One region of the Methylobacterium sp. WL7 genome, then DNA from elsewhere that is predicted to be linked to it. Evidence: riboswitches for the same ligand, from Rfam matches in the RefSeq annotation. Region 1 holds a riboswitch; the other holds the start of a gene.

Region 1 (10,265 bases):
TCGGTGCACGCGCTCGCCGGGTACCGGCGCACCTTCGGCGACGGCGTGCCGAGCGCGGTTCTGGCGTTCCGGGGCACCGGCGCCCGGTTCGTGAGCGCGGGCCTGCCGATCGACCGCGACGCCCTGGTCGCCGAGGCCGGCCTATCGGTGCTGCTCTCCCCGGCGGCGAGCTTGGGCCTGTCCTACACCGGCCAGATCGGCGCCCGCGCCCAGGACCACGCCGCAAAGGGCGCCTTCACGGTCAGGTTCTGAACAGCCCGGGGCGGGCCTGTCGCACAGGATCGGTCCCCTGGGACCGGTCCGCCCTGACGTATGAATTTCGAGCCGACCCTGGACGGAACCGATGGCTTGGCGACCGGAACCCGACGAGATCGTGCGATGCTGCCTCACGGGACCGTTGGGGTGTCACCGGGGTAGAGCGTCACCGCGTCGGTCAAGGCGATCCGCAGGTCCGTGGGTCGGCCCCATGCCCAATCGGTCTCCGACCGGCGCGAGCGGATCGAGGCCTGCGCACCGGGACAGGCCTGGGACACGGCTTTCACAGCCGGGGCGCTCACCGAGCCCGCAAGCCCGACCGAAACCGCATCCGGTCAGCCACAGCCCCCACACGGATCTCGACGACGCAGAGCTATTCGCGGCTCGGAAATCACGGACGGAAACGAGCCTGAAGCCGACCCACCGGGCCGCGAAGACAGGTTTTTACCAATCCTCGGGAAACCAAGCGGGGTACGTGCGTACAACGGTCTTGGAAAGTTAGTTGGAGCGGGCGATCGGGATCGAACCGACGACATTCAGCTTGGGAAGCTGACGTTCTACCACTGAACTACGCCCGCGGACACGGCCGGCGCGGTGGTGTCGCGCCCACGAGGCCGGGGCCTCGCGGGTGCTCCGTGCGCCCGTGTACGAGAGCGATCTAGCAGCCCGCCAACGAGTCCGTCAAACGGGGTTTTTCCAGTTTCCGTAAGGCCGCATGTCCGCAGGTCGGACCGCGCCCAGTAAAGCTGCCTCGGCTTGAGCGGGTGGCTCAAGCTATCCGGGACAGGTTCCCCGCGGCGGCGTGCGATTCGCGGGCGGCGTCGTAGGCCCGGTTGCGCAGGGCCGTCTCGCTGGGCAGTTGCTCGACGACGTTGCCGGACCGGGAATCGACCACCTGGAACACGATCGAGCTCGTGTCCGGATCCTGGATGTAGCGCGCCTTGTCGCCGGTTGGGGTGATGTCGAGCTTGACCGCCGGCTCCAGCGGGGCGGTGGCGGCCTGCGCCGGGGTGGTGACCTGGGTGGCGGCCGGGGCGGCCGACGCCGCGAGCGATTCGAGACCCTGCGGCCCCGGCGTCGTCGCGTTGAGCGGACGGATATCCATGGCTGATCTCCTGCGATCCTGTGATCGAGGGATTCAGCGGTTCCGCCGCCTAAGCGTCCGTTAACGGACGCCCCCGGCGCAGGGGATGGTTGCGGGCCAGCCCGAGTCGCGATGAAGATCCCGTTACCGGAACGGCATCATTTTGCGATTCGTCCGGTCCTTGGTCCCGCGTGCCGCGCGGGTGGGGCGATCCGTGCCGCTGTTGCGCCACGGGGCACGGCACGCGTCCGGAGGTATCCATGCGCTGGACCCGAATGGCGATGGCGTTCCTGGTTGCGGCGTCTGCCGAGGCACCAGCGGGCAGCGTGCAGGCGCGACCAGGTTTATCACTCCGGGAGGCGTTCATCCGGCAGCATCGCTGCGCGGTCGTGGCGCGCCTCGACGCGATCCATCGGCGCGGACCCGTCGAAACGTCGCGCGATCGCTTCATCGTCGTGGCGCTGCGCGATCGGCCGATGCACTACGTCCAGTGCATCTTCCAGCCCTTCGACACCGCGATGCTGTGCGAAGCCTCGTCGGGCGCCTACGGGAAAACGGGTTTTCGGCTCCAGGCGCAATCCCAGGCCGCCCTCCGGGCCCTTCAGTATGACCAAGCCGACGGAGGAGCGAATTTCTCGCGCACCGTCATCCTCGGAGATCCTCCCGATGTCGGCATCGCCGCCGAACTGATGCTCGCGGTGCTCTACGATGCCTACGGGGCCGAGCCGGACTCGGCGATCGCGATCACGGCGCCGCGCGGCGGCGGCGCCGGATGCGGCACGCCCACGTCCTGAGCGGACGGGGCGTGCCGGCTCCTCACTCGGCCGCGTCGACGTAGAGCTTGCCGCCCTCGGCCAGGAACTCTTCCGATTTTGCCCGCATGCCGGCCTCGGCCTCGGCCTTGGACATCGCGGGTGCGGCGCCCACGACCGCGCCGGCCTCCTCCATCGCCAGCACCTCGGCGCGCAGGTCCTGCGTGATCTTCATCGAGCAGAACTTCGGCCCGCACATCGAGCAGAAATGCGCGACCTTGTGGGCGTCCTTGGGCAGGGTCTCGTCGTGGTAGCGGCGGGCCGTATCCGGATCGAGGCCCAGGTTGAACTGGTCCTCCCAGCGGAAGTCGAACCGGGCGCGGCTGAGCGCGTCGTCGCGCAGCTGGGCGGCCGGGTGGCCCTTGGCGAGGTCGGCGGCGTGGGCGGCGATCTTGTAGGTGATCACCCCGGTCTTCACGTCGTCGCGGTCCGGCAGCCCGAGGTGCTCCTTCGGGGTGACGTAGCAGAGCATCGCGGTGCCGAACCAGCCGATCATCGCGGCGCCGATGCCCGAGGTGATGTGGTCGTAGCCTGGGGCGATGTCGGTGGTCAGTGGGCCGAGGGTGTAGAACGGCGCCTCGCCGCATTCCCGCAGCTGCTTCTCCATGTTGACCTTGATCTTGTGCATCGGCACGTGGCCGGGGCCCTCGATCATCACCTGGCAGCCCTTGTCCCAGGCGATCTTGGTCAGTTCGCCCAGCGTCTCCAGCTCGCCGAACTGCGCGGCGTCATTGGCGTCGGCGATCGAGCCCGGGCGCAGACCGTCGCCCAGCGAGAACGACACGTCGTAGGCCCGCATGATGTCGCAGATCTCGTCGAAATGCTCGTACAGGAACGATTCCCGGTGCCCGGCCAGGCACCAGCGCGCCATGATCGAGCCGCCGCGTGAGACGATGCCGGTGACCCGCCGGGCGGTCAGCGGCACATAGGCCAGCCGCACGCCGGCATGGATGGTGAAGTAGTCGATGCCCTGCTCGGCCTGCTCGATCAGCGTGTCCTTGAAGACTTCCCAGTCGAGCTTGAGCGGATCGCCGCCGACCTTCTCGAGCGCCTGGTAGATCGGCACGGTTCCGATCGGCACCGGGCTGTTGCGGATGATCCACGAGCGGATGTTGTGGATGTTGCGGCCGGTGGACAGGTCCATGACCGTGTCGGCGCCCCAGCGGATCGACCAGACCAGCTTTTCCACCTCCAACGCGGCCGACGACGTGACCGCCGAGTTACCGATATTGGCGTTGATCTTGACCAGAAAATTCCGGCCGATCGCCATCGGCTCCAGCTCGGTGTGGTTGATGTTGGCCGGGATGATCGCCCGGCCGCGGGCGATCTCGTCGCGCACGAATTCGGGGGTGATGAACGGCGGCACGGAGGCCCCGAAGCTCTGGCCGTCGGCGAGGGTGGCCTCGGCGCCGGCCAGCATCGCGTCGCGGCAGGCGTTCTCGCGGTGGGCGACGTAGATCATCTCCTCGGTGATGATCCCGGCGCGGGCGAACTCGTACTGCGTCACCATCTGGCCAGGACCGGCCTTGCGGATCGTGCGGGCGGCGGGGCAGGGGTCCACGAGCTTGTCGCCGGCGAAGCCGTTATCCTCGGGCTTGACCGCCCGGGGCTCGACCGCGGTGTAGCCGCGCGCCGCGATCCAGGGCTCGCGCACGCCGGGCAGGCCGGCGGTGAGGTCGATGCGCGCGTCGGTCTCGGTATAGGGGCCCGACGGATCGTAGACCCGCACCGGCTCCTCTTTCGGATCGGACAGGACGATCTCGCGATAGGGCACGCGGATGTCCGACCGGCCGGCCGGGCTCGCATAGACCTTGCGCGATCCGGTGACCGGACCCGTGGTCACGGTCTCGGGGCTGCCTTTCACGTCCTTGGGCAGAACGGGTGCGTTCATCGTGGGCCTCTCCTCGTGTTGGAGCGCTCCGGACCACGCGATGGCTGAGATGAGATCCGGCCGCACGCACGCGGGCAGCCGTAGGTTCCCGTCCCTCCGCCGGTATGAGCCGGATCAGGTTCAAGGGTCAGGGCAGCATGCCCAATCTCAGCCCCCTTCAGGGCCCCCCTCGGAACGGTTCAAGACTCGGCCCCGGGGATGGGTTTGTCAATGCTGCGGCGAGGCGAGCGGATAACAGGCCGGTGTTGTCCGGCGGGAGAAGCTCCGGTCGCCCAAAGCCAAGAGCCCTGTGTAGGGGCAGGGCCGCCCAACCACTCATCAAAGCCGCCCTGGGCCAAACAAACTTGGCTACGATGCCCATCTTTGAACCTTCAAGGAACGATGCGCATCCTGCTCCTACTGCTGGCCGCCCTGGCGGTGCTCTACCTGGCTTGGCTCGTCGCCCTCGCGCTGTTCCAGCGGCGGCTGATCTACCCGGGCGCGGCCTGGAACGGGCAACCCGTGCGCATCCAGGCGGCACCGCCCGGGACCGAGCCGGTCACGGTAGCAACAGAGGACGGCGAGCGGCTGTTCGCCCTGTGGCGGTCGCCGCGTCCCGGCTGCGGCATCGTGATCAGCTTCCACGGCAACGGCTCCCGGCCCGAGCCGCACGCGGACCGTTTCGCGGCTGATCCGTGGCGCGCGGCCGGCTGGGGCCTGCTGGCGCCGGCCTATCGCGGCTATCCGGGCTCGACGGGCACGCCGAGCGAGCACGGCCTGATCCGCGACGGGCTCGCGGCGGTCGCGGCCGCGCGTACCCGGGCCCCGGGGGCGCCGATCCTGCTGCATGGCCATTCCCTGGGGACCGCGGTGGCGGTCGCGATCGCCGGGCAAGTCGAGGCGATCGGGCTCTACCTTGAAGCGCCCTTCGACTCGCTCGCCCATGCCGTGCGTCTGCATGTCCCGCTGGCACCGTCCTGGCTCCTGCGCGACACCTATCGCTCGGACCTGCGCATCCGCGGCGGGTCCGCGCCGATCCTGATCGTCCAGGGCGCCGACGACCCGGTGGTGCCGGCCAAGCTCGCTTGGGCGCTCGCCACGGCGGCGGGTCCCCGGGCGCAGTTCGCGCTGGTGCCGGGGGACCACGTGTCGATCTTCGGGGCCCGGGACCGCGAGGCCGAGGCGCTGTTCCGGCGGCTCGTCGGGCCGGCCTGCGGGACGGCGGATCAGGCTGTGCCCTGAAGCGGGCGGGAGGAAACAAGGTTTGGTCGGACGCCGCTCCCGGCGCTGGAATGCCGACGATCCGGAGATGCCCGGAGCGGTTGCCCGGGCGGATCCGGTCTGCCCGCTCTGCGGTCGGCCGATCCCGCCCCGCGCCCGCTCCAGCCTGCACCACCTGACCCCGAAGCTGAAGGGCGGCACCCACCAGGGCACGGTGCGGCTGCACCAGATCTGCCATTCGGCGATCCATGCCCGCTACAGCGAGGCCGAGATCGCCCGGCGGCTCGCCGACGTGGACGCGCTGCGGGACGATCCCGAGATCGCGCGGTTCCTGGCCTGGATCCGCGGCAAGCCCGACGATTTCCACGCCGCCACGCGGATGACCCGCGACCGCCGCGCGGGCAAGCGCCGGGATTGAGGCCGCCGTTTACCCGGCGCTCAGGACATCCGCAGGTTCCGCCCCACGGCCGGCAAGCCTGTCAACCTTGTCGATCCACATTGGCCCCGGTCTGGGAGCTGATCGATGGGCGGGGTAGGGGACGCGGACGGCCGGCTGGCCTGGGTCGATATCGCCAAGGGGATCTGCATCCTCCTGGTGGTGATGATGCATTCCGTCATCGGCACCGGCACGGCCCTTGGCGGCGAGGGGTTCCTGCACCCGGTGGTGGCCTTCGCCAAGCCGTTCCGGATCCCGGATTTCTTCCTGCTGTCCGGCTTGTTCCTGGGTCGGGTGATCGACCGGGACTGGCGCCTGTTCGCCGACCGCCGGGTCCTGCACTTCGCGTATTTCTACGGGCTCTGGCTGGTGATCCAGTCGGCGGCCCGCTACGGCGGCATCGTCGGGGAGGCCGGGCCGGGCGCGTTCGCCGCCCACCTCGCCCACGCGTTGGTCGAGCCCTATTCGAGCCTGTGGTTCGTCTACCTGCTGGCGGTTTTTTCCGTGGTGACCAAGGCCTTGCGCCGTTGCCCGGGGGCGCTGCTGCTGGCCGGTGCCGCCCTGCTGCAGGTCGCCGACATCCGGAGCGACGCGACCCTCGTCGAGGAGTTCTGCGGCCGCTACGTCTACTTCGTGGCGGGCTACCTGTTCGCCGGCCGGATCTTCGCCCTGGCCGACGCGGCCCGTCGGCATGTCGGCTCCGCGCTGTGCGGCCTCGCCGCCTGGGCCGTCGTGGAGGGATGGCTGGCACTGACGCCCGCCGGCGATCCGGCCTATCCCACCCTCGCCAGCCTGCCCCTCGTGAGCCTCGTCCTCGGGGCGGCCGGCGCCCTGGCGATCGTGGTCGTGGCCGCGCTGATCGAGCGGGCGGGGGGCGTCGTCGCCGAAGCTCTCCGGACCTGCGGGCAGCGCTCGATCGTGATCTATCTCGCCTTCTCGCTGCCCATGGCCGCGACCCGGGAGATCCTGGTCCGCACCGGCCTCGTGAGCGATATTGGGCTCGCGGGGCTGATCGTGATGGCGGCGGCGCTGCTGGTGCCGCTGGCGCTGGAGCGGCTGGTGCGGAACACGCCGCTCGCCCTGCTGTTCGTGCGCCCGGCCTGGTTCCGGCTGGCGGATGGGCCGCGCTCGCGCCGGTCCATTGCGGCCACGTGAGGCCGGCGGCTCACCCCTCGAACGCGATGCCGATCCGGCGGCTGCGGCGCCACGCCACGGCGGCCGGCCGCGGATCGGCCCCGTCCGTCAAACGGAGCGGGAAGCGGTCCGGCACGGCCTGGTCGTCCTCGACCTCGATCTGCGCGCCGGTCTCGGTTGCGTCCCAGACGAGGCAGCCGACTTCGCCGCAGGCGAGCAGCAGGGTACCGAACGTGAAGGCGTTCTTGCGGAATGCCCCGCGGCGATCCTCCGTCATCGCACCTTCCCTCCGGTCCCGGCCCGCGACTCCCGGGCGCGCGGAGTGAACAATGCGGCAGGGCGGTTAACAGGCCCGATAGCGCGCGGAGACTGCTATCCCTGGCTAAAACTCGATACGCGTTTGTGTCATGCCGGTCGATGCGCCGCCGCTGCGGCCTCGTCAGGATAGAACCGACCCTGACACAACCGGGCCACGGCAATCCTGCAACGCACGGCGTCGATCCCGGCTTGGCCGACGGTCGCGGCCTCGATATCGCGGGGCGGTGCCTTCCAGCCGGCGCCCCGCATCGGTAAGGCGAGCCTCACCGACGGTCCGCCCTTCGACGCCTTCGCAGGTCGGGGCCGAATTTTCATGACAAGGATCGGGCGCGTGCCGGGTTGATTACCGGGCGACGGTGCGCCGGGAGGACTCAATGCGGGATGCGTCGGCGCAGGAGCTCATGATCCTCAGCGCGCTGCAGGAATGCCGGATCCAGCTGGAGACCGCGCGCCGGGACGAGGCGAGCCGGGCCGCCGTCCGGCTCGAACTCGACGCGGCCCTGCGGCGCGAGGAGGCACTGAAGACCGAGATCGTGCACGAGCGGGAGCGCACCGAGGCCGTGCGGGTCGTCTTGCTGGCGCTCACGGCCAGCATCGGCCGGTTCGGCCTGCGCCGGAAGCTGTTCACGGCGCGCATCGCCCGTCTCGGCCGCGAGACGCCGGATTCCGGCCCGCAATCGGTCCGGCACCCGGTGCTCCTCGCCGAGGCCCGGCGGGTGCTGGGCCAGGATCCGACGGCGGCCGGTTGAAGACAACGGAGCACCCGCGCCCCGGGGGCGGGTTGCTGAACGGAACGCTAACGACCCCTTAAACCGCCGCATTTAGCGTGCCGTAACCGGGCTACGCCGCAACGCACGCGCGCGCTGGTTTCGGATCGTTCGAAGACGGGATGCATGGCCAAGGGTCGGGGCAGGATGGAGCCGAATTTCGACGTGCCCGAAGGGCGCGTCCGGGATCGCGGCGAACTCGACCTGCGCCTGTCCCGGGAAGACCGGGCCGGGACAGGGGAACGCGTGGGCAAGCGAGCGGACGAGACGGCGCGGGCTCCGGCCAAGACGGCGCCACGCCGGACCCAAAAGAAGTCCGGCCGGCGCCGGCGCTCGTGGCTCAGCCGGATCGCCTATGGCAGCGTGGTGCTCGGCCTGTGGGCGGTGATCGGCGTCGCCGGCCTCATCGCCTACCATGCCTCGCAGCTGCCGCCGATCGACCAGCTCGCGGTGCCCAAGCGCCCGCCCAACATCGCCATCCTGGCGAGCGACGGCTCGCTGCTGGCCAACCGGGGTGAGACCGGCGGCCGGGTGGTCTCGATCAAGGAGCTGCCGCCCTACCTGCCCCGCGCCTTCGTGGCGATCGAGGACCGGCGGTTCTACCAGCACTTCGGCGTCGACCCGGTCGGCATCCTCCGGGCGATCGGCCAGAACCTGACGCGCCGCGGCGTCGCGCAGGGCGGCTCGACGCTGACCCAGCAGCTCGCCAAGAACCTGTTCCTGACCCCCGAGCGCTCGGCCTCGCGAAAGATCCAGGAGGCGATCCTCGCCCTGTGGCTGGAGCACAAGTACAGCAAGGACGAGATCCTCGAACTGTACCTGAACCGGGTCTATTTCGGCGCCGGCGCCTACGGCGTCGAGGCCGCGGCGCAGCGCTACTTCGGCAAGCCCGCCAAGGAGGTGTCGCTGGCCCAGGCCGCGATGCTCGGCGGCCTCGTCCAGGCGCCCTCGCGGCTCGCCCCCAACCGCAACCTGCCCGCCGCCCAGGCCCGCGCCGCCCAGGTGCTGGCCGCCATGCAGGAACTCGGCTTCGTCCCGGCGCAGGACGCCAAGGTGGCGCTCGCCCAGCCGGCCCGGCCCGCCAACGCACGCGGCGGCGGCTCGGCCAACTACGTCGCCGACCTCGTGATGGACGTGCTCGATGATTACGTCGGCAAGTTCGACACCGACATCACGGTCCAGACCACCGTCGACACCGGCCTGCAGGGGCTCGCCGAGAAGGCGCTCACCGACGAGCTGAACGCCAAGGGCACGCGGTTCAACGTCGGCCAGGGCGCCCTGGTCTCGATGCGGCCCGATGGGGCGATCCGTGCGCTGATCGGCGGGCGCGACTACGCGCAGAGCCAGTTCAACCGGGCGACCACCGCCAAGCGGCAACCCGGCTCCTCGTTCAAGCCGTTCGTCTACCTCGCCGCCGTGGAGCACGGGGCGACGCCCGAGACCGTCAAGGACGACGCGCCGATCCGGATCGGCACCTGGGCGCCCGAGAACTACTCGCACCGCTACGAGGGCCCGGTCACCCTGCGCATGGCGCTGGCGCACTCGCTCAACACGGTGGCGGTGCGGCTCGGCCAGGAGGTCGGCCCGAAGACGGTGGTGCAGACGGCGCAGCGCCTCGGCATCACCTCGCCGCTCCAGGCCAACGGCTCGATCGCGCTCGGCACCTCCGAGGTGACCCTGCTGGAGATGGTCGGCGCCTACGGGGCCTTCGCCAACGGCGGCACCGGCGTGATCCCCTACGTGGTCACCTCCGTGAAGAGCGCCGCCGGCAAGATGCTGTACAAGCGTTCCGACAACGGCCTCGGCCGGGTCATCGACGCCAACGCCGACGGCATGATGAACGCGATGATGCACGAGACCTTCGTGTCGGGCACCGCCAAGAAAGCCGACATCCCGGGCTGGGAGCTCGCGGGCAAGACCGGCACCACCCAGGATTTCCGGGACGCCTGGTTCATCGGCTACTCGGGTACCCTCGTCACCGGGATCTGGCTCGGCAACGACGACGGCGAGCTGACCAAGAAGGTCACCGGCGGCAACCTGCCGGCGGAGATCTGGAAGACCTACATGACCCAGGCGCTGAAGGGCCAGAACCCGGTTCCGCTGCCGGGCCTGAACCGCTGGCGCAAGCCGCCGCCCGAGACCACGGCCTCCGTGGCGAGCGCGGCGCCGAGCGGCCCGACCGACATCCTCGGCCAGATTTTTGGGGATCCGGCCGCGCCTCGCCAGCAGGCCCCCGCGCGCCGGGCGGCCCCGAAGGACGACCGAAACTTCGTCGAGAAGCTGTTCGGGATCGGCGAGTAAGCCGGTCCGGCTCAGCGCCGGATCAAGACCACGCCGCCGATCAGCAGCGCGACGCCGAGCGCCCGCG
Region 2 (10,265 bases), on a different contig from region 1:
CGCTACTACCGCGACGACATCGAGGAGCGGCTGCGCAGCCTGTCGCCCCGGAACGCCCGTTCCGGCGGGCCCGGGCCAGGCCCGAAGGGGCAGGGCCGCCGCTTCGTCCGGCCGGGCGAGCCGGTCTCGCCGCGCATCACCGGCAGCCCCAGCGCCTCGATGACCGCCTCGGCGGGCTTCTCCGGGGCGGCGCCGGTGCGCGAGGCGGTGATCGCCGGCACGCTGCTGGTGCACCCGGAGATGCTCGGCGAGTTCGGCGACGAGGTCTCGGAACTCGACTTCGAGCACCCCGACGCCCGGGCGCTCCTGTCGGTCCTGGTCGCCTGTGCCGCAGAGGATGGACAAACGAACGCGGACCTGTTGCAAATCCGCATCACACGGGCCAGCCTCGGAGAGGCGGCGGAGCGGATTCTGGCGCTGGCCCGCTCCCGGGACCGGATTACGCTGTCCCCGCACGCCGATCCGCAGCAGCGCGCGGACGCTCTTAGACAGGCGATGATCTTGCACCGGCAGGCTGGCGCGCTACATAGCGAACTTCGCGAAGCACGGCAGGCGTTTGAGGACGATCCGACCGATGCCGGGTGGGCATGGCTCTGCGAAGTCAAGGCGAGGCTGGAGACCGTCATCGCCGCCGAGGCTGAAGCCGACAAGCCGGTGTCGAACGACTCGACCGCCGCATGACGGCCGTGCGATGGCGGTGGCGACGGGCCGAACCCCGCGTTAGTTAACAATCGGTCAAGCCTCGGGCTTGCATACGGAACCCGACGACTCAAGGCGTCCGGAGCAATCCGGGGCCACTCGCAAGTATCGCGGCGCCGACGGCGTGGAGCGGCCTTAGTCAGGCCCCCGCAGCGCACCGCACCCGAAACAATAGGCTGATCATGGCGACGAAGGCAACGGAACGGGACGAGACGGACGCTGCCCCCGAGCAGCAGACCGACGGGCCGCTCCTCGACCTGACGGATGCTTCGGTCAAGCGGATGGTCAAGCTCGCCAAGAAGCGCGGCTACGTGACCTACGAAGAGGTCAACGAGGTCCTGCCCGAGGGCCAGTCCGATCCTGATCAGCTCGAGGACGTGCTCTCGCAGCTGTCCGAGATGGGCATCAACGTGGTCGAGGCCGAGGAGACCGACGAGGCCGCAACCACCGAGAAGACGGCGAACGGCGCCGACGGCGAGGAGGAGGAATCCGAGGGTGGCGAGGTGGCCGAGGTCGCGCCGACGCGCGCCGTCACCGTCGCCACGACCACCAAGGAGCCGACCGACCGCACCGACGATCCGGTGCGGATGTACCTGCGCGAGATGGGCTCGGTGGAGCTCCTGTCCCGCGAGGGCGAGATCGCGATCGCCAAGCGCATCGAGGCCGGCCGCGAGGCAATGATCGCGGGCCTCTGCGAGAGCCCGCTGACCTTCCAGGCCATCATCATCTGGCGGGACGAGCTCGTGGAGGGCAAGGTCCTCCTGCGCGACATCATCGATCTCGAGGCGACCTACGCCGGCCCGGACGGCAAGAACGCGCCGCAGATCGCCGAGGGCGAGAGCGAGGAGAGCGCCGAGGAGGCCGAGCCGCCCGCGCCCCCGGAGGGCGGCGACGACGAGGACGACCTCGAGAACAACGTCTCGCTCGCCGCCATGGAAGCGGAGATCAAGCCGCGGGTCCTCGAGACCTTCGACGCGATCGCCGCGAACTACCGCAAGCTGCGCAAGTTCCAGACCGAGGGCGCCGACCGCAAGGCCGCCGGCGAGAAGAACAGCCCGGCCCAGAACCAGAAGCAGATCGAGCTGAAGGACAGCGTCGTCGCCGACGTGAAGTCGCTGTCGCTCAACAACAACCGCATCGAGGCCCTGGTCGGCCAGCTCTACTCGATCAACAAGCAGCTGATCGGCCACGAGGGCCGGCTGATGCGCTACGCGGAGAGCCATGGCGTGGCCCGGGACGAGTTCCTGCGCCACTACCAGGGCTACGAACTCGATCCGAACTGGATGGAGCGGGTCGGCACGCTGGGCGGCAAGGGCTGGAAGAACCTGGTCGAGCGCGGCTCGAAGCAGGTGACGGAGCTGCGCGCCCAGATCCTGGACCTCGCCTCCGAGACCGGCCTGGAGATCGGCGAGTACCGCCGCATCGTCAACATGGTCCAGAAGGGCGAGCGCGAGGCCCGGCAGGCCAAGAAGGAGATGATCGAGGCGAACCTGCGCCTCGTGATCTCGATCGCCAAGAAGTACACGAACCGCGGCCTGCAGTTCCTGGACCTGATCCAGGAGGGCAACATCGGCCTGATGAAGGCGGTCGACAAGTTCGAGTACCGCCGCGGCTACAAGTTCTCGACCTACGCCACCTGGTGGATCCGGCAGGCGATCACCCGCTCGATCGCCGACCAGGCCCGCACGATCCGCATCCCGGTGCACATGATCGAGACGATCAACAAGATCGTCCGGACCTCGCGTCAGATGCTGCACGAGATCGGCCGCGAGCCGACTCCGGAGGAGCTGGCCGAGAAGCTGGCGATGCCGCTGGAGAAGGTGCGGAAAGTCCTGAAGATCGCCAAGGAGCCGATCTCCCTCGAGACGCCCATCGGCGACGAGGAGGACAGCCACCTCGGCGACTTCATCGAGGACAAGAACGTCGTCCTGCCGATCGACGCGGCGATCCAGTCGAACCTGCGCGAGACCACGACCCGGGTGCTGGCGTCGCTGACCCCGCGCGAGGAGCGCGTGCTGCGCATGCGCTTCGGCATCGGCATGAACACCGACCACACCCTTGAGGAGGTCGGCCAGCAGTTCTCGGTGACCCGCGAGCGCATCCGGCAGATCGAGGCCAAGGCGCTGCGCAAGCTGAAGCACCCGTCGCGTAGCCGGAAGCTCCGGAGCTTCCTGGACAACTGAGCCCCCGTCGCGGCCCACCGCGGCGCCTCTCCTCCGACCGCGTTGCCAGGCGGCTGCGCGGTCCCCACCTTGGCGCCATGCTCGAACGCCGCCCGCCAACGCCCGGATTGCCGACGGCCTTCGCGGACGGCTCCGAAGCCGACGACGTGCCCTTCGGCGCGCTCCAGCCCTCGGTGGGCATCCGCGACTGGCTGCTGGGCGAGGGCGCGCGGCTGCAGAAGGCCGAGGACATGCTCTCCGGCCTCGCCGAGCGGCTGATCGCCATCGGCGTGCCGGTGGACCGGGCCTCCACGGCGATCGACACCCTGCACTCGGAATATGCCGGCGTCGGCCGGGTCTGGACCCGGGACGGCGGCACCAGCGTGCGGCTGTTCCCGCACGGGGGCCGCTCGCAGGAGGCCTATCTCAACAGCCCGTTCCACACGGTCCACGAGACCGGCGAATGGCTGATCCTCGACATCGCTGAGACGCCGGACGACGCCTACGCGATCATCCCGGACCTGAAGGCCGGCGGCTACACCCACTACGTCGTGGCGCCGCTGTTCTTCACCAACGGCACCAAGAACGGCATCACCTTTGCCACGAAGGCGCCCGACGGGTTCGGCGAGGACGACATCGCGATCCTCCGCTTCGTCATGCCGGCGCTCGCGGCCGTGGCCGAGATGCGCGTCCTCAACAAACAGCTCGACCACGTGCTGCGGCTCTACGTCGGCGACGAGCCGCACCGGGCGATCCTGGCCGGCGACATCCGCCGCGGACAGGTGACGCGGATCCGCTCGGCGATCCTGTTCGCCGACATGCGCGACTACACCCGCACCTCGGCCGACATGACCCCCGAGGAGGCAGTCGGGCTGCTCAACGTGTTCTTCGACTGCCTGGTGCCGCCGATCGAGCGCGAAGGCGGCGAGGTCCTGAAGTATCTGGGCGATGGCTTGCTGGCGATCTTCCGGGAATCCGGAGACGACCTTGGCGGCGCCGCCAAGGGGGCGCTCACTGCAGCCCAGAACGCGCTGGCGGCCCTCGACGAGGCCAACGCCCTGCATCAGTTCTCGGTGCCGGTGGCGGCGGGAATCGCGCTCCACCACGGCGAGGCCGCCTACGGCAATGTCGGCTCGGGCTCCCGGCTCGACTTCACGGTCATCGGCCGCGACGTGAACCTCGCCAGCCGGATCGCCCGGCTGAACCGCCAGCTCGGCGAGCCACTGCTGATGTCGAAGCCGTTCGTGGACTTCCTCTGGGGCGATCCGATCCCGCTGGGCGAGCACGTCCTCGACGGCTTCCGGGAGCCGATGGCGGTGTTCCGCCCGAAGTTCTTGCGGCCGCGCGCGCCGAGCTGAGAGTTTTCGCAAAATTTCACAGGACTGATAAACTCTCCCCATACGTAATAATCACATGATCGCCGTGTAAAAGCTCTGTGCTTAGCCGAGTGACGCGGATATTTTTCCGACTGCCCCAGCTTTTAGGCTCTCCATAATCGAAAGATCGTGGACCCGTGCTGGAATTATCCCGATCCGGGCACCGACTCGGCCATCTTGACCAGAACTGCGTTTGCCAAGGCTGCGGTCCGGGTGAGAACCTCGTCTGGAACTCCCGGCAGGTCGAGTATTTTCAGGCATGCCGCCGCGCAGGCCTTGTGTTGCGCCGTGTGATACGCGTGAATGGAAAATTCTTCCAGCAATCCGAAATCGTAAATCCAGGGCATTATTGCGATGCCTTCTTTTGGCGCCTTTAGGGACAGTCCGGACTCCGCATACCGGTATCCCGCCGCAAACTTCTCCTTGCGCCTACAGTATTGGCTAGCGCTGTGGCGTGCCTCAGCCCGTGCCGGACAGACGGGAATCATGCGATCGTACAGCTTCAAGACTTTTTCCGCGGGCTCATCCAATTTCTCCATGAGCCAGGCAGCGTTCAATAAACTGATGTATACTTCTTCCTTCCAATACCCAAGGCTGCTTCGCTTCAGATAACAATCCAGCGCCTTGAGATCTTCGCCGACATCGCGATAAGATCGCGCGAGATAGAACGTGTATCGCGCGATCATGAATGAGTCTTTTTCAGCAGCTAACGCTCTTTCCAGAACCGCCAAATCTCGTCGTTCCGACGACCGATCGCGATGACGTGCTCCATCGTCGCCGCGACGCATGGCAAGGGGCAGCTTGGGTGTTGGCGGGCCCTTTTGACACTCCAGAAATTCATGCACGACGCCTCGATAGCGCCAGTTTTTGTTATTTTTAACCAGTTGTATACGCCAGTATTCTGTATTTTCATCCAAAATCGTCAGCATGTACCCTGCCGCAATGAGCTTCGGCATCGAGAAATCATTGGGAATTATCAATTGATCGTCGGCATCGATGATCAAACTATAGGCGGCGTGCGGGCGCGCTAATTTTAAAGCCTCGGTGCGGTTGAAGGCGAAATCGACCCAGGGTCTCTCTACAAGCGTACCGGGCATGTCTGCCATCGCTGCCCGGATGACATCCTGTGTTCCATCCGTCGAGCCGGTATCGACAATGACCCAATGGTCAATAATCGGCCTCACAGAATCAAGACACCTGCGAATAACGTGAGCCTCATTATTGACGATCATGGAAAGGCAAATTTTTTGACCAAAACTATTCATGCCTATGCACCCAAAGAAAATTCCGTTACACCGCCTCTAATCGTGCTGCGTCTTTTAATAGAGCAAACCTCCTCGTCAACCAATCTGACACCCCGCATCAAATCGTTTTTTTGATGTTTATTAGGTAAATCGCATAATTAATGGCGGTTCGACTAGAATTATGTTCAAAATATACGACTAATATTTGTGGAAATTTCATTGAACATTGCTGATTGGACATCCAAAAAATAAAAAATCTGGGAATCGCTGGCGCAGACATGTCGGCATGCGCGTTCGTGCTGCCGACGCCTTCAATGATCGAGCGTGGCGCATATCGCTCAATCGGCAAGCGACGCGATTCAGCGGTAGGCCTTGGACCGGAGATCCGATCGGTTACTGCGCCTCCAAGAATGTTGCATCCCAGACCCCGGCTCACGGTATCGGGCTTGACCCGCGGGGCCCGCGCGACCAGATCTATCGTTGTTCCAGGGAGATCCCCGGCAAGGGGCTGAGAAACCGCTGGCACGTCCACCCGGACCTGCGGCGCGGAAATCCTTTGAACCTGATCCGGCTCATACCGGCGTAGGGATTGGACCGCGGCCGCCTCAATGGCAGGCCACCGCTTCTCACCGAAGCACACGGCCCGATCTTCGCGACGGAAATCCGCGGAGATGACTTTGGCTTTTGACCGCCCCGTTTCACCGATCGGACGCCGCCGCCTCCCGGCCGGCCTCGCCGCGCAGGCCTCGCTGCCGGCGCGTGCCGATGTCGCCATCGTCGGCGGCGGGTTGATCGGCCTGTCGATCGCCTGGCGGCTCGCACGCGCCGGCCGCTCGGTGGTCGTCGTCGAGCGCAACACGATCGGCGCAGGCGCGAGCCTGGCCGCCACCGGCATGCTGGCCCCGGCCGCCGAGCACGAGCCTGGCTCCGATCCGTTGCTGCCGCTCGCCCTCGAATCCCTCCGGCTCTGGCCGGGATTCCGCGACGCCCTCGAAGTCGAGACCGGGCTGCCGATCGATTACCGCGCGGACGGCACCGTGGTGGTCGCCATCGGCCGCGACGAGGTCGAGCGCCTGCGCTTCCGCTACGACCTGCAGCGCCGCTCGGGCCTCGATGCCGCGTGGCTGCCGGGTACCGAGGTGCGGCGGCTGGAGCCGGCCCTGCGCCCCTCCGTCACCGCAGGCGTCCATTGCCCGTCGGATCACCAGGTCGATCCCCGCCTCGTGATGGCGGCGCTGGCCGAGGCCTGCCGACGTGCCGGCGTGACGCTCGTCGAGGGCACGGCCGTGGCTGGGCTCGACTGGTCCGGCGGCAGCGTCACCGGCATCCGGGCCGGCGAAGGGTCCGTGACGGCCGATACCGTCGTGCTGGCCTCCGGCGCGTGGAGCGGGGAGGGCGGCCTGCTGCCCGAAACCCTCGCCCTGCCGGTGAGGCCGCTCAAGGGCCAGTCGATGGCCCTGCGCACCACCGCGCGCACCGGCACGCTCAGCCGGATGATCTGGACCGAACAGGTCCACATGGCGCCCAAGAGCGACGGCCAGCTGATCGTCGGAGCCACCGTGGAGGATTGCGGCTTCCGGTCGGGCATCACCGCCGGCGGCCTCTACGCCCTGCTGGAGGGTGCGCGCCGGGTATTGCCCGGCGTCGAGGAGATGGAGGTCGAGGCCGTGTGGGGCGGCTACCGCCCGACCTCGGACGACGACGCGCCGATCATCGACACGCTGGCGCCGGGCCTCGTCGTCGCCACCGGCCATCACCGCAACGGCTACCTGCTCGCCCCCGTGACCGCCGACGCGGTGGCCGAACTCGTCACACGCGGCGCACTTCCCGAGATCGCCAAGCCGTTCACCCGGGCGCGCTTCCACCGACCCGAACCCAGGAGGGCCTCGGCATGAAGCTTCTGGTGAACGGAGAGATGCGGGATCTCGCGGTCGAAACCATCGCGGCCCTGTTCCGGGCCGAAGCCGACGAGACCGGCATCGAGAGCCCGCAGGGCATCGCCATCGCGCTGAACGGCCGCGTGCTGCGCCGCCGGGACTGGGACGAGACGCCGGTCGCCGAGGGCGACCGGGTCGAGATCGTCCGCGCCATGCAGGGAGGTTGACCATGGACCACACCGTCACGCCGCTGCGCCCCGAGACCGAGGCGGACCGCTTCACCATCGCAGGCGTGGAGCTGTCCTCGCGGCTGTTCATCGGCACCGCCAGCTACCCGACGCAGGCGATCATGCGCGACGCGGTCGCGGTGTCGGGGGCCGAGGTCGTCACCGCCTCGATCCGCCGGGTCTCACTCCAGGGCCACGGCTCGGACACCGTGCGGATCCTCAAGGGCAAGCGCTTCCTGCCTAACACCGCCGGCTGCGAGACCGCCCGCGACGCGATCATGACCGCCGAGCTCGCCCGCGAGGCGCTGGACACCAACTGGATCAAGGTCGAGGTGATCGGCGACCGAGAGACCCTCTATCCCGACGTGGCCGAGCTGATCGAGGCGTGCCGCCACCTGGTGGACGAAGGATTCGTGGTCCTGCCCTATTGCAACGACGATCCGGTCGTCTGCCAGCGCCTCGAGGATCTCGGCTGCGCCGCGATCATGCCGATGGGCTCGCTGATCGGCTCCGGCATGGGGGTCGCCAACCCGGCCAATATCGAGCTGATCTGCCGCCGTGCGCGCGTACCGGTGATCGTCGATGCCGGCATCGGCACCGCCTCGGACGCGGTCATCGCCATGGAACTCGGGGCGGCGGCCTGCCTGATCAACACCGCCATCGCCAAGGCCGACGACCCGGTGCGGATGGCCCGGGCCATGGGCCGCGCGGTCGAGGCCGGGCGCGATGCCTATTGCGCCGGCCGCATCCCCCGCCGCGGCCGGGCCGATCCGTCGAGCCCGCAACTCGGCCTCGTCGGCTCGTGAGACCCCTGCCGTCGCGGCTGCTGGCTGTGACGGACCGGCACGGCCACGCCCGGCCCCTGGCCGACACCGTGCAGGCGGCGCTCGACGGCGGCGTCCGCTGGGTCTGGTTCCGCGACCGCGACCTCGACCCGGAAGCGCGCCGCAGCCTCGGCGCCGGCATCGCCGCGAGGCTCCGCGCGGCGGGCGGGTTCCTGACGGTCGGCGGCGACATCGCCCTGGCCCGGGCGCTCGGGGCGGACGGCGTGCATCTCGGCGGCGGCACCGGGCCGGACTGGGTCTCGGCGGCCCGCGCGGCCCTCGGGCCGGATGCGCTGATCGGGATCTCGGCCCACGCACCCGTGGAGGTCGAGGCGGCCGCCAGGGCCGGCGCCGACTATGTCACCCTGAGCCCCGTCTTCCCCACCGCCAGCAAGCCCGGCTACGGCCCGGCCCTCGGTCCGGAAGGCATCGCGGCGGCCCGTCGCGCCGGCCTGCCGATCGTCGCCCTCGGCGGCGTCACGCCGGAGCGCATCCCCCTCTGCCGGGATGCGGGCGCGGCCGGGGTCGCCGTGATGGGCGCGCTGATGCACGCCGCCGAGCCCGCAGCCGCCGCCCGTCGCATCCTGGCGGCCTGGGAGGGGTGCGAGCCGTAACCCCCGTCGGGCGCACGCGGACGGCGTCTCCGGGTGGACCGCCGCGGAGCGGTCGCCAGCGCCGCGAATGTATGCCTCACTCCGCGCCCGATTCGGAGCGCGGGGGTGGTGTTGCGGGAGACCGATCGTCCTTTGGCTGGCGCTGGCTCGGCCGTTCGCTTGCGTTGCGCCGGGGACAGGTGACCCGGCTTCTGATCGCGATCGCGGCGGGATACGGCGCCGGGCTGGTCTTTCCGGTCGCCACCCAGCGCATCGTCGATGCGATCGTGGCCGGGCAGGCCGACCTGCACCTGCTCGGGCTGGCGCTGCTCGCGCTCCTGTCGATCGCCGCCGAGGTCGGGCTCACCGCGTTCCGGGGGCGCCTGACCATCGCGCTGGCGGTCTTCCTCGACCGCCGGATCTCCCGCCGCGTCTTCGCCCACCTGCTGCGGGTGCGGATCGACGGTGCCGGCTTCAAGTCCGGCGAGGTCCTGAACCACTTCCAGCAGATCACGAAGATCCGGGACTTCGTCCTGCATCAGATCCCGAACACGGTGATCGATGCCGGCGGCGCGCTCGTCGCCTTCGGCCTGGTCCTCTACTACGACGTCGCGGTCGGGGCGACGCTCGCGGTGGCGGCGCCGCTGATCGTCGTGATCGCCAGCAACCAGATCAGCGGCATCTGGAAATCCGCAAAGGCCTATTACCAGTCGATCAGCGTCCGGGACGGCACCCTGGCGGAGAGCGTCAACGGCCTGGCCACCGTGAAGGCGCTCGCCCTGGAAGCCGGGCGGATGCGGCGCTGGAATACGGTGACGGACAGCACGCTTGCCGAACTGAGCGGCGTCATGGACCTGCAGCGGCGCTACGGGCTGCGGTCCCAGGCGGTCTCGCGGGCGATGACGCTGCTGGTCATCGGCGTGGGCTGCTGGCGGATCTATGGCGGCCACCTGACGGTCGGCGAGTTCCTGGCGATCCAGGTGGTCGCGGCCCGCATCACCGGCCCGCTTCTCGGCAGCGCCGACATCCTGCGCATGGCCCAGGAGGTGAACGTCGCGATCCGCGAGATCGGCGGCTTCCTCGGCATGCCCCGCGAGCGGGCCGGCCGCCATCCGCCGCTGCGCCGGATCGGCCCCGGCGGCATCCGCCTCGACGGCGTCTCGTTGACCTATCCGGGGGCGGCGCGGCCGGCGCTGCGGGATCTCACGGCGACCCTACCCGAGCGCGGCATCGTGGCCATCGTCGGACGCAACGGCTCGGGCA

The links. Region 1 has a riboswitch for thiamine pyrophosphate ahead of thiC (phosphomethylpyrimidine synthase ThiC). Riboswitches for the same ligand answer to the same signal wherever they lie in the genome.
Region 2: it holds a riboswitch for thiamine pyrophosphate, as region 1 does, so the genes downstream of both, thiO (glycine oxidase ThiO) here and thiC (phosphomethylpyrimidine synthase ThiC) in region 1, are expected to answer to the same signal.

The regions. Positions count from the first base shown of each region.
Region 1 covers NZ_VRVG01000091.1:11,918-22,182, reverse strand. The annotation lists partial or broken gene FV233_RS30485 (autotransporter domain-containing protein) at 1-252, shown strand, start outside; tRNA gene FV233_RS20295 (tRNA-Gly) at 759-833, opposite strand; gene FV233_RS20290 (flagellar protein FlaG) at 1,025-1,360, opposite strand; gene FV233_RS20285 (hypothetical protein) at 1,600-2,133, shown strand; gene thiC (phosphomethylpyrimidine synthase ThiC) at 2,156-4,042, opposite strand; TPP riboswitch at 4,117-4,222, opposite strand; gene FV233_RS20275 (alpha/beta hydrolase) at 4,424-5,263, shown strand; gene FV233_RS20270 (HNH endonuclease) at 5,286-5,660, shown strand; gene FV233_RS20265 (acyltransferase family protein) at 5,766-6,833, shown strand; gene FV233_RS20260 (pilus assembly protein PilZ) at 6,844-7,089, opposite strand; gene FV233_RS20255 (ATP-dependent helicase) at 7,532-7,879, shown strand; gene FV233_RS20250 (transglycosylase domain-containing protein) at 8,024-10,198, shown strand; gene FV233_RS20245 (DMT family transporter) at 10,210-10,265, opposite strand, start outside.
Region 2 covers NZ_VRVG01000011.1:42,303-52,567, reverse strand. The annotation lists gene dnaG (DNA primase) at 1-681, shown strand, start outside; gene rpoD (RNA polymerase sigma factor RpoD) at 882-2,882, shown strand; gene FV233_RS05380 (adenylate/guanylate cyclase domain-containing protein) at 2,960-4,219, shown strand; gene FV233_RS05375 (glycosyltransferase) at 4,384-5,502, opposite strand; gene FV233_RS30175 (hypothetical protein) at 5,600-5,917, opposite strand; TPP riboswitch at 5,960-6,088, shown strand; gene thiO (glycine oxidase ThiO) at 6,153-7,376, shown strand; gene thiS (sulfur carrier protein ThiS) at 7,373-7,585, shown strand; gene FV233_RS05360 (thiazole synthase) at 7,588-8,391, shown strand; gene FV233_RS05355 (thiamine phosphate synthase) at 8,388-9,023, shown strand; gene FV233_RS05350 (ATP-binding cassette domain-containing protein) at 9,203-10,265, shown strand, end outside.